Regions from separate parts of the Sporosarcina sp. Y1009 genome, predicted to be linked through region 2. Evidence: riboswitches for the same ligand, from Rfam matches in the RefSeq annotation. Region 2 holds a riboswitch; each other region holds the start of a gene.
What was found. A riboswitch is a leader RNA that binds a small molecule or an ion and turns the genes downstream of it on or off. The one in region 2 is predicted to bind cyclic di-GMP.
Positions count from the first base shown of each region.

Region 1: it holds a riboswitch for cyclic di-GMP, as region 2 does, so the genes downstream of both, AC25Y1_RS18180 (Cna B-type domain-containing protein) here and AC25Y1_RS04940 (sensor histidine kinase) in region 2, are expected to answer to the same signal.
Region 3: it holds a riboswitch for cyclic di-GMP, as region 2 does, so the genes downstream of both, flgB (flagellar basal body rod protein FlgB) here and AC25Y1_RS04940 (sensor histidine kinase) in region 2, are expected to answer to the same signal.

Region 1 is NZ_JBYHFO010000024.1:6,001-9,284, reverse strand. Features, by position in the region: gene AC25Y1_RS18180 (Cna B-type domain-containing protein) at 1-1,394, opposite strand, end outside; cyclic di-GMP riboswitch class I at 1,452-1,537, opposite strand; gene AC25Y1_RS18175 (MerR family transcriptional regulator) at 1,750-2,493, opposite strand; gene AC25Y1_RS18170 (hypothetical protein) at 2,565-3,284, opposite strand, start outside.
Region 2 is NZ_JBYHFO010000003.1:86,268-89,551, reverse strand. Features, by position in the region: gene AC25Y1_RS04950 (S1C family serine protease) at 1-645, opposite strand, end outside; gene AC25Y1_RS04945 (hypothetical protein) at 896-1,039, shown strand; cyclic di-GMP riboswitch class II at 1,274-1,357, shown strand; gene AC25Y1_RS04940 (sensor histidine kinase) at 1,431-2,723, shown strand; gene AC25Y1_RS04935 (response regulator) at 2,725-3,284, shown strand, end outside.
Region 3 is NZ_JBYHFO010000009.1:998-4,281, reverse strand. Features, by position in the region: gene AC25Y1_RS12075 (flagellar hook-basal body protein) at 1-821, opposite strand, end outside; cyclic di-GMP riboswitch class I at 1,061-1,135, shown strand; gene flgB (flagellar basal body rod protein FlgB) at 1,218-1,616, shown strand; gene flgC (flagellar basal body rod protein FlgC) at 1,622-2,077, shown strand; gene fliE (flagellar hook-basal body complex protein FliE) at 2,103-2,396, shown strand; gene fliF (flagellar basal-body MS-ring/collar protein FliF) at 2,421-3,284, shown strand, end outside.

The sequences.
Region 1 (3,284 bases), on a different contig from region 2:
GCGAATGAATCTGACCAATCATTTTCTTCATTTAATACGAGATTAGTTCCCGTATGATGCCCATCGGCTAATAGATTAATAGTTACAGACTCTGTACCTGGCCCTATCCAGACTTTGCTTACATCAATATTTAGCTGAGAGGGGGTATACGTATTCGTAACCGTCAATCCATCCAATGATTTAACATAGTTGATCGGCACGGTTTCTTCATCTACCGTGTACACATATTTCCGACCATAAGGATCATATTCGCGAATTTCTTCCCAAGTATGCATCCACGCAGGACTTTCACTTCCATTTAACACTTGCGAGTGCTTCAACTGAATCGCTTCATCTTCTACTTGTGCCATAAGTTGAAGGGTAATTGCCGGTTTATTCTCCGGTCCGCCAACCCAAACTTTATTGCCTGTTATATCTACTTTAGGGATAGTAAATATAAGATTCCCTTTAATGTCATGTCCCCCACCTATACCTTTTACAGAAAAAGAATACTTACCGCTATCATCCAAATTCAGGTCAGCTAGATTAAACTTAAATACTGTCCAGTGTGAGTCGCCTGTATTCCCTTTCAATCCATCTGGTTCATACTCCATATTGTCTACAAAAATAGATACCCAAGAATTGTATTGGTCCATATTTTCCGTTTGGACACCATTTAGAATCATATGTTCAAGCGCATGCGTCGCTTTTATAGCTGCATATACAGTATCCCCATTCGCCCAAACTAATTCTGATAGTGTGTGCGCATTTGTCGAAACACCTTCAATTTTTGAAGGGACTACAATCGCATTTGGATCAATCGTGTAATGTCCCGGGGTAGCAATCGCCATTGGCATAATGGCTCCTAAATTCTTCTCAATTGCTTCATCATCTACTTGCGCCTCTTCAGTTTCCGCTATCGCCGATTCATCCTCTGTTTCCGGCTGAATATACGTATGTGTCACTGTGTAATTTTCAATCGTTGTTTCATAGCCTACGACTTCCGAACTTGTTAAACCATACTTGTTTAACGAACCATCCTTGTCGTACTTGCTTAGTCCATCAAACAAATAGGATGTTCCTCCATTCGCAAGTGTCGCCGTCTTAACTTGTTCACCGGTTTGTGTGTTTACTAGAGACAATATGATAGATGGTGGATTGTCAGCTTCTGGAACATTGACCCATAGATTCGAAACCAAAATCTCCGTTTTCTCATCTATAACTGGTTCAGCGGGTTCCGTCTCCTCAACTTCCGGTTCTTCAACTTCTTCGATCGAATCCTCTAACTCCTCCGTTGCTTGTGACGTGTCAACAGATTTTTCGCCTTCTTTAGCAATTGCCTGCAGCGATGGTAAAACCATTGATAGAATAATCATCCCTATCAATAGCAAAACGGATGACCGTTTTAAAACCATGGATATAATCCCTCCTTTTCTTTAATTTCCAAACGACAAAAACCCGGTCGCAAGTAGATTCGCGACCGGACTGTCATAGCAACTATGCCTTAGACTCCAAAGTTTTGCGCCCTTTAATTTCTTAAAGTTTGCCTAGTATTCTATGATAAAACAAGGACTTTTGATGCGGTGGCATTGGTATTACCTTTAGCATATAGAACAAAAACTGCATCCGCTACTGACGAACGTCAGTAATTTCAGTTGATTGTGTATATTCTATGTAAAAAGAATATTTTTATAGTTTTTGGGATGTTATCAATAAAAAATGCTACGCAAACAATTGTCATTGACAATCATTTGCATAGCATGAATGAAATTAATTATTATCCGCAAAAACTTTCATTGCCCCCTGCATGAATACAGCAAGTCCTTCACCAAACTGGTCGATGTTTTTTGTAAATCGCTCGTCAGCAACATACATTTCACCTAGTCCAGCGAAAGCTTCTAGTGAATAGTTGCCCATCTTGTTCAAAAAAGTGTACCATCCCTCAATCCGCGTTTGCGCTTCTTTCGATGCTGGATCTGTATGGCGGATTTCAGCTAAACTGAAGTAAATCCGGTTCATTTCCTCACCAATCTCCGGGCCAAACTGTGCGACCTTTTTGTTCGACTCATTAACCGCTTTATCACCCCACCTGTCCCTAGCTTCCTGTTCGTATGGGTTTTTGCTAAAATCGAATCCTTGAAATTTCTCCTCTTTGGACATCCTGACCTCTCCTTTCTCATGGCGAATTGTTTTCTCAATCGTAGCGATCATTTCATCCAATTGCTGTCGTTTAGCAAGGAGCATATCCCGTTGCATGTCGAAAGCTTCCTGGCGATCAAACGATGGACTTGAAAGCAATTCTTTTATTTTCTTTAGAGAGAAGCCGAGTTCACGAAAGAATAGTATTTGCTGTAAGGTTGCTAAGTTTTCTTCGGAATAAATCCGATAGCCCGCTTCCGTCAAATCATCTGGAACGAGCAAGCCGATGTCGTTGTAATGATGGAGAGTGCGCACACTTACTCCTGTCAACTGCGATACTTCTTTCACTTTCATCGTGTGTTGGCCTCCCTTCATCACTAACAATAAACTATGACGTAACGTGAGAGTCAAGGATGAATTTATTATAGGTTTAAAGTCGATACCCTCTACTTCTTCAACCAAAAAAAGAAAATCATCGTATATGCGAGTTTTTCTTCTTTTGAAATATGGTTACCAAAACGGATATAACTGTGAACCGCCTCGGCTTCAAATGCAGGATGCAAGGCATAAGGAAAACGGCCGAATCGGTATTGGGCTGCCATTTTACCGTTGTCGTCTACGACATCGATATCGCCGGCTGTATTTTTCGCTGCAAGCTCCCGCCAAACCCGATCATTTTCATGAAATAAAGTTCCCTTACTTTTAAGGATTGATTTCGTAAGCCATTGCTCAAAATAACCAATCCTTTTTCCGTCCCTGCTATGTAGTGTTAAGAGAAAACGGTTTCCGTTATTCCACAAGGTAAATGACGCTAACAGTTCATCTTTCATATCAAGAATGTCATACGTAGCGGGGATTATAAAACCTTCCGATAGAAATTTAATCGCAGTTAATTTACGCGCAAAAGGTCTGCGCTTTGTAGGAATGATATGAAATAATGAAACGCCTTTTGCATCGACGTTATGCATTGTCGGATAAAAAGACGGCATCCACTGCATGATTAACTCATCGATGTTTTCAAACTGGACGTCACTCTCGCTATCAGCCATTGTTTGATCACTAAGGTTCTGCTGCGCATTGTTGAAAAACAGTCCTGAAATCAATAAAGAAATTGTGGCAATTCCTGAAACAATAAGCGTTTCTCCATTCACCACAAAACTTTCGAA
Region 2 (3,284 bases):
GTTATTGTATTCATAGTCGTCGAAGAAGCTTTTTCCGAATCCAGTAATCGTGCCTTCTGTTGACGTATTGGCAATATTCTCTGGACTTCCTAAGGCAAAGACTTTTGTGCCGACGTTGACTTTTCCTGTTTCCATGGCCATTGGTTCTTTCCCTGCCAGGTCTGGAACACGGATGAGTGCAATGTCGGTTGTGTCGGAAATTCCGATGACGACGCCGTTAAGTTGTTGGCCGTTACTGTTCGTAACGGTTATGTACCCCGCGTCTTTTGCTACGTGGGCGTTTGTGACGATATCCCCTTTTGTATTAAATAGAAAACCTGAGCCTTGTTGTAAATCGGAGTCGATTGTGTAGACATAAGATTTTGCATTTGCAATTGTGGAGGATAAATCTGGTTCTGGTGCGACCGGGATGGTTGTTTCTTCTTCTTCTTCTTCGATTTCGTCGGTCGTTTCTTCTTCTATTTCTTCTTTAATTAAGTCTGGATTGATTTTCATGCTTTCAAAAGCAATTTCATCAAATGATTCTGGCAGTGTGATTGGATTTGATGCGGTTTTGGTCTTGTCAAGTTGAAATAACAAACCGGTCAATACCATAACCAGTGCTACTAGTATAATTCCTTTGATCATCGTTCGTTTATTTTTCATCGTCTCAACTCAATTCTTCTATATTCCTTTGTTATATCAGACGTTTAGGTCGATGTATTGTTTCACTAATCTGCTAAATAATAGTATAGCAGATTCCTATCAGATTATGTTTTTTTCTAAAAAATGGAACATTTAGTAGAAGTTGTCGGTGAACTTGAATTATGCCTTATTCGAGTACCTGATTTTTATGTAACCCTTGTTTTTCGGGACGGCTGGAAAAGTGTGGGTTATTGTCAAAATTTCAAAATTATTGAGGACGAATATCCACTTATCGGGAAGAGGTATCGAAAGTCTACTTTTCTATACCACGGCTACACTTGATGCGATTTACGAACAGGCTCTTGAACAAATGAAAGGAATTTCAACTTCGAATGGAGCTGAAGATGGAAATTAGATTGATATGATTTTATACTGAACGGGAGAATTGATGGTGTGTCCATCAATTCTTCCTTTTTTTAATTTATTCCCGAATAAGAGAACACTAGATAGGCAATACTTACCTGGACAGGATATGGGTCTTAGTAATGAGACGAATCTTAGTTTATTCGACAAAATTAGAACTGAACTCGTGTCATGAACTGACATAAACCTGAAATTACTTAGGGTATAATGAGTTAAACAATTGAATATTAAGTGTGGAAACTGTGATGTACGTCCTGTATTTGGGCACCTTGGGCGTACGGAGTGACTGGTGCAACCGGCCTGGCTAATTTAGGATTTTCGTCCTATTTAGCTGGGCTTTTATTACGATAGGCGGGGGTGGCTTATTGAGGCGGTTTATTTCTTTGACTGCACTTTTACTATCTATCTCATTAGTTCTTTTTTATAGCACTCTTTTTTCAGACATACAGATTTTTCTTGTTAGTTTTCTGGTCACATTACTCGTGAGTTTATTTTTAATACTAAAAGATCGCTCGGATTTAAGCGATAAGCATGATGCGCTTTTCGTTAAGAATCATGAACTAATTGCGGCCAATTTGGCATATGAAGAGACGCTTAAACATATAATGTCTCTTGACCACCTTTTGGGGAATTTTTCATCCAAGCATAGTCCGCAGCAACTTGCTGATGAAATGATGACATCTTTGCTGACATTCATGCAGCTAGAGGCTACTTTTGTTTGGATTACTAATGTAGATCGTGTGACTAGTTATCTTTCTACTTCTTCTCAAAATCCAAATCTTGAATGGAGTCTTAAGAAAGAATGGGTTACGATTCGTGGTCAGCGAGAGTCGTTCATATGCATGATAGATTCTGATATCTATTTAATGCGAGTCATTAGATCGTCCAAGAAGATTGGTGTTTTGGGTGTTCAGATTACAGCTACTAGTATGGATGATCTCCCTTCCCTATTTATAAAAAAGTTTGAATTTCTAAGTGATCTTGGTGAAATTATGCTTGAAAGAATATATTTGGACCGAATGATTGCGCAAACGATGATTATCGAGGAGCAAAATCGGATTGCCAATGAAATTCATGACAGTGTGTCGCAAAGATTGTTTGGCATTGTGTATTCGCTTCACGGTTTACAAGCTAATAACAGCATTTTATCCAAAGAAGAATTAGATGAGGAGTATAAATTTCTTTCACAGTCTGCCACCTTAACGATTAAAGAGCTTAGGTCTGCGATTTATCGTTTGAGTTCTATTAAAAAAGAAGAGAAACCATTTTTCAATCGCATAAAGAGTTATTTAGATGACTTTGCTCGACTTTATGATATTCGTATTGACTACCAACTTATAGGAGACGAGATTACGATACCTGCTGAGTTAAAACAAGGGATTTTTCAAATAATAAGTGAAGCTTGTGGGAATGCGGTTCGGCACGGAGAATGTCGGGTTATCGTTGTGAGATTAGAATTTCTTGAGGGAAAGTCTGTATTGGTTATTCAGGATGACGGGATTGGTATTCATGCGCTGAAAAATTTGAAAGTTAAAGGGATTGGCCTCCACAATATGCAGAAAATTGTCCGGTCATTTGACGGTACGTTCTCGATAACTAGAAGACTTCAAGGCGGTACTGAAGTGAATGTAGCGATTCCCAATACTACGAAAGTAACGATGGAGGTAATCGGATAATATGAAAGTTCTTATCATTGATGATCACCCGTTAGTTCGAAAAGGGTTAAAGACCATACTGACTTTGGAAGGCATAGAAGTCATTGGAGAAGCTATGAATTATAGAGAGGCGATGGCGCTGTTTAGGACTCAAAAACCTGATTTGGCTTTGATTGATCTACGGTTGGGGTTTGAGTCTGGTTTGGATTTAATCGCGGAGGCGCTTCTATTGAAATTAGATTGTAAGTTTGTTGTTCTTACCTCTTCTACAGATGAGGCTGATTTTAAGCGTGCGAAGGCAATGGGTGTGGATGGGTATGTTTTGAAGGAGGCGTTGCCTGAGGAGCTGGTTCATGCGCTTCGGGTGGTGGCTGGCGGTCGGAAGTATTATGATCCAGGTGTTATGGATTTATTGATAGATTTACGTAAGCCGCTTCGGGTGGATGGTCAGTTTGAGCAGTTGACACCGAAGGAAAAAGAGGTTTTGCTTGAGTTGGGGATGGGTCATTCGAATAAGGAGATTTCGATGAAGTTGTATATTACGGAGTATACGGTTAAGAAGCATGTGAGTCAGGTGTTGGC
Region 3 (3,284 bases), on a different contig from region 2:
TTAACAGCTTTATCCATACTCTGATCATAAGCTTGGAGTACTTTTTGATTCGACTCGAAGGAACGATATGTAGTCATCATTTGTGTCATCGTCTGCGTCAAGTCAACATTCGATTGCTCGACAAAGCCCTGTTTAACAAGGTTGAACGTATTCAAAACACCAACATCATCTATAAATTGCGGCGTTCCGTCTTCGTTCCCTTCCCAACGCATCAGTCCATGACCTTCCATGACCAATTGTTCAGGTGTCTCAGTATAGCCAAGCCATAAACGATTTGCAGTCGAACTATCATCTAAAATTACCTGACCATTATCTTCAACTGTAAATATCGCAGAATTAACGACAATAGGTTGTAAATCTTGATTTAACACGGCATAGCCTTCACCAGTAGTTAAAACTCCAGCTTCATTCACAGTGAAATTACCATTTCGCGTATATCGAACTTCATTATTCTGATCTTCAACAGCAAATAAGACAGTCCCTTTTTGTTGTGTGACTGGATTAATAGGCAAATTCTCATCGAGAATTGAAATGTCTGTACTTTTCCCGGTTTCTTTTAAATCGCCTTGGATGAAAGAAGGAATTGCCTCCTGTGCATAAACACCAGTATGTAAGGTTCCAATCGTATTTCTATGGATTCCACTGTTTAATGCACTTCCAGTTCCCATCGCTTTTATTAATTGAGCTGGAAATGAACGCAACACAGTTTGATCTTGTTTAAATCCAGGTGTGTTTGCATTTGATAAATTATTTGTCAGAACTTGTTGGTTTCTGTTATTCGCCATCATTCCGGAAGTGGCAGTATAAAGACCACGAAACATAGTAGATCCCATCCTTTCAAAAACCGATATTTACCAGTATACCATTTTCTTGGTCATTTGAAGGGCAAAATATCAAAGTTAACAGAGCTTTATAATCTTTACAAAGAATTAATATGCAAAATGTGTTACTTGTGGTAAAGTATTACTAGGTTTTACTGTCACAATTTGTCGAAAAAAAGTAATTGAAATGTAATATTTTTAATAATATATAACTTGATAAAAAATAAAAAATGTTATCGTCACGATAATGGCAAACTTATCGGAAGGTAAGGACGCAAAGCCACGGGCCCAAAAAGGGTAGCCGGGTTACCGAAAGATGGACATCTTTTTTTAAGTCATCCATCCTTTCCTTTAGGCTGGTTTTTTTTATGTGAAAAATTATTAGGGGGACAAATGGTGAACATTTTTCCACAATCTTTTCAGTCATTAGAACAAGCTTTATCAGCATCAACATTAAAGCAGCGAGTCCACTCAGCAAATATTGCGAACGTCGATACGCCGAATTATAAGTCGAGACAAGTTCATTTCCAAGACACGCTTAATAAGGCCCTTTCCAATCAATCCATTTCCAGCTACAAAACAAATTCCAAACATATCTCATTTAGCAATGAAGCAACAGAGAATCCTACGATTAAAGTAAATCAGTCCACAGTCTATAAGCCAAATGGCAATAATGTTGATATGGATTTAGAAATGGCAGAACTCGCTAAAAATCAATTGTGGTTTAACGCATTAACAGAAAGAGCGAATGGAAAGTTCAATACACTACGAACAGTTATTAATGAAGGGAGATAGCAAAAATGAGCCTTTTTAATGGACTCAATATTAGTGCTTCAGGCTTAACCGCAAATCGGATGCGCATGGACGTTGTATCGGCAAATATAGCAAATGCGAATACAACTCGAGCGCAGCTTGTGGACGGTGAATGGATGCCGTATCGCAGAAAGTCAGTGGAGTTAACGCAAAGTGGAAATACACCTTTTGCGAAACAACTCCAAACTGCCGTGCAAAGAGAAGAAGCAAAAATTTCAGGCGTTACTGTTACGCGAATTAGAGACGACCAAACACCTTTTACACTCTCCTACGACCCAGAACATCCTGATGCCAACGAACTTGGCTACGTTCAATTACCAAATGTAGACCCAATAAAGGAAATGGTCGATCTCATGTCGGCAACGCGTTCATATGAAGCAAATGTTACTGCGTTAAATGCATCGAAGAATATGTTTATGAAAGCATTGGAAATAGGTAAATAACCGCTAGAAAACATAGGAGGTTCCAATGGATAAAATAAGTCAGATTCAAACGCCTTTTATACAAGCTCAAACGATTCCGAAAGTAAAGCAAGATCAGGTAGTTAATTTTGGGGATTTATTTAAACAATCATTAGAAAAGGTAAATGACGCACAACACAAATCAGATCAAATGACAAACCAGTTAATAACAGGTGAAGTGAAAGATGTCCATGAAGTAATGATCGCTGCACAAAAAGCAAGTCTCTCTCTGCAACTCACGCTACAAGTTCGCAATAAAGTGGTAGAAGCCTATCAAGAAGTAATGAGAATGCAAGTATGATTCAGGAATTAGGATGAAGGATAAATGAAAGAAAAGCTAATTTATTATAAAAATAAAATAACAGAATCTAGTTCAAAAATGACTAGTAAAACAAAATGGATTTTGATCAGTGCGCTATTTCTAACGATATTTGTGATTTTCATGTTCGTATTTTTTAGCACAAAAACGAATTTTGTAGCACTCTATTCAAATTTAACACCCTCCGAGGCTGGAGAGATTAAAACAGCTATTGAAGAAAAAGGGATTGCAGTACATATATCAACAGATGGAAAAATACTTAGTGTTCCGAACGAGGAACTTGCAAACCTAAAGGTCGATTTAGCGGCTGAAGGCATCCCGAAAAACGGCAATGTAAATTACAGTATCTTTAGTGAAAACATGGGATTAGGAATGACTGATCGTCATTTTGATGTCGTTGAAAGAGACGCCATGCAAAACGAACTTGCCTATTTAATCAGGCAAATTAGCGGCGTATCAGATGCGAATGTCATGATCACACTTCCAAAAGAAAATATTTGGCTTACAGATAACGAACAAGCGGCAACTGCGTCAGTCATCGTAGAAAGTGAGCCGATTTTTCAATTAGAACAAAAACAAATCAACGGATTGTATCATCTAATTAGTAAAAGTATCCCAAATCTTGATGTCGACCAAATTGTCATCATGGACCAGAACGGGCAAGTTTTTGAGATGCATGAGGAAGATCAACTGAACACCTCATTATCAGTTTACCAACAACAACGAGAGATTAAAAAAGGCATCGAACAAGATATTCAACGTGAACTTCAACAAATGCTAGGGTTACTTCTGGGTCGAGACAAAGTTGTGGTATCCGTCATGGCAAGCATTGACTTTACGAAAGAAAAACGAGAAGAACAATTAGTCGAA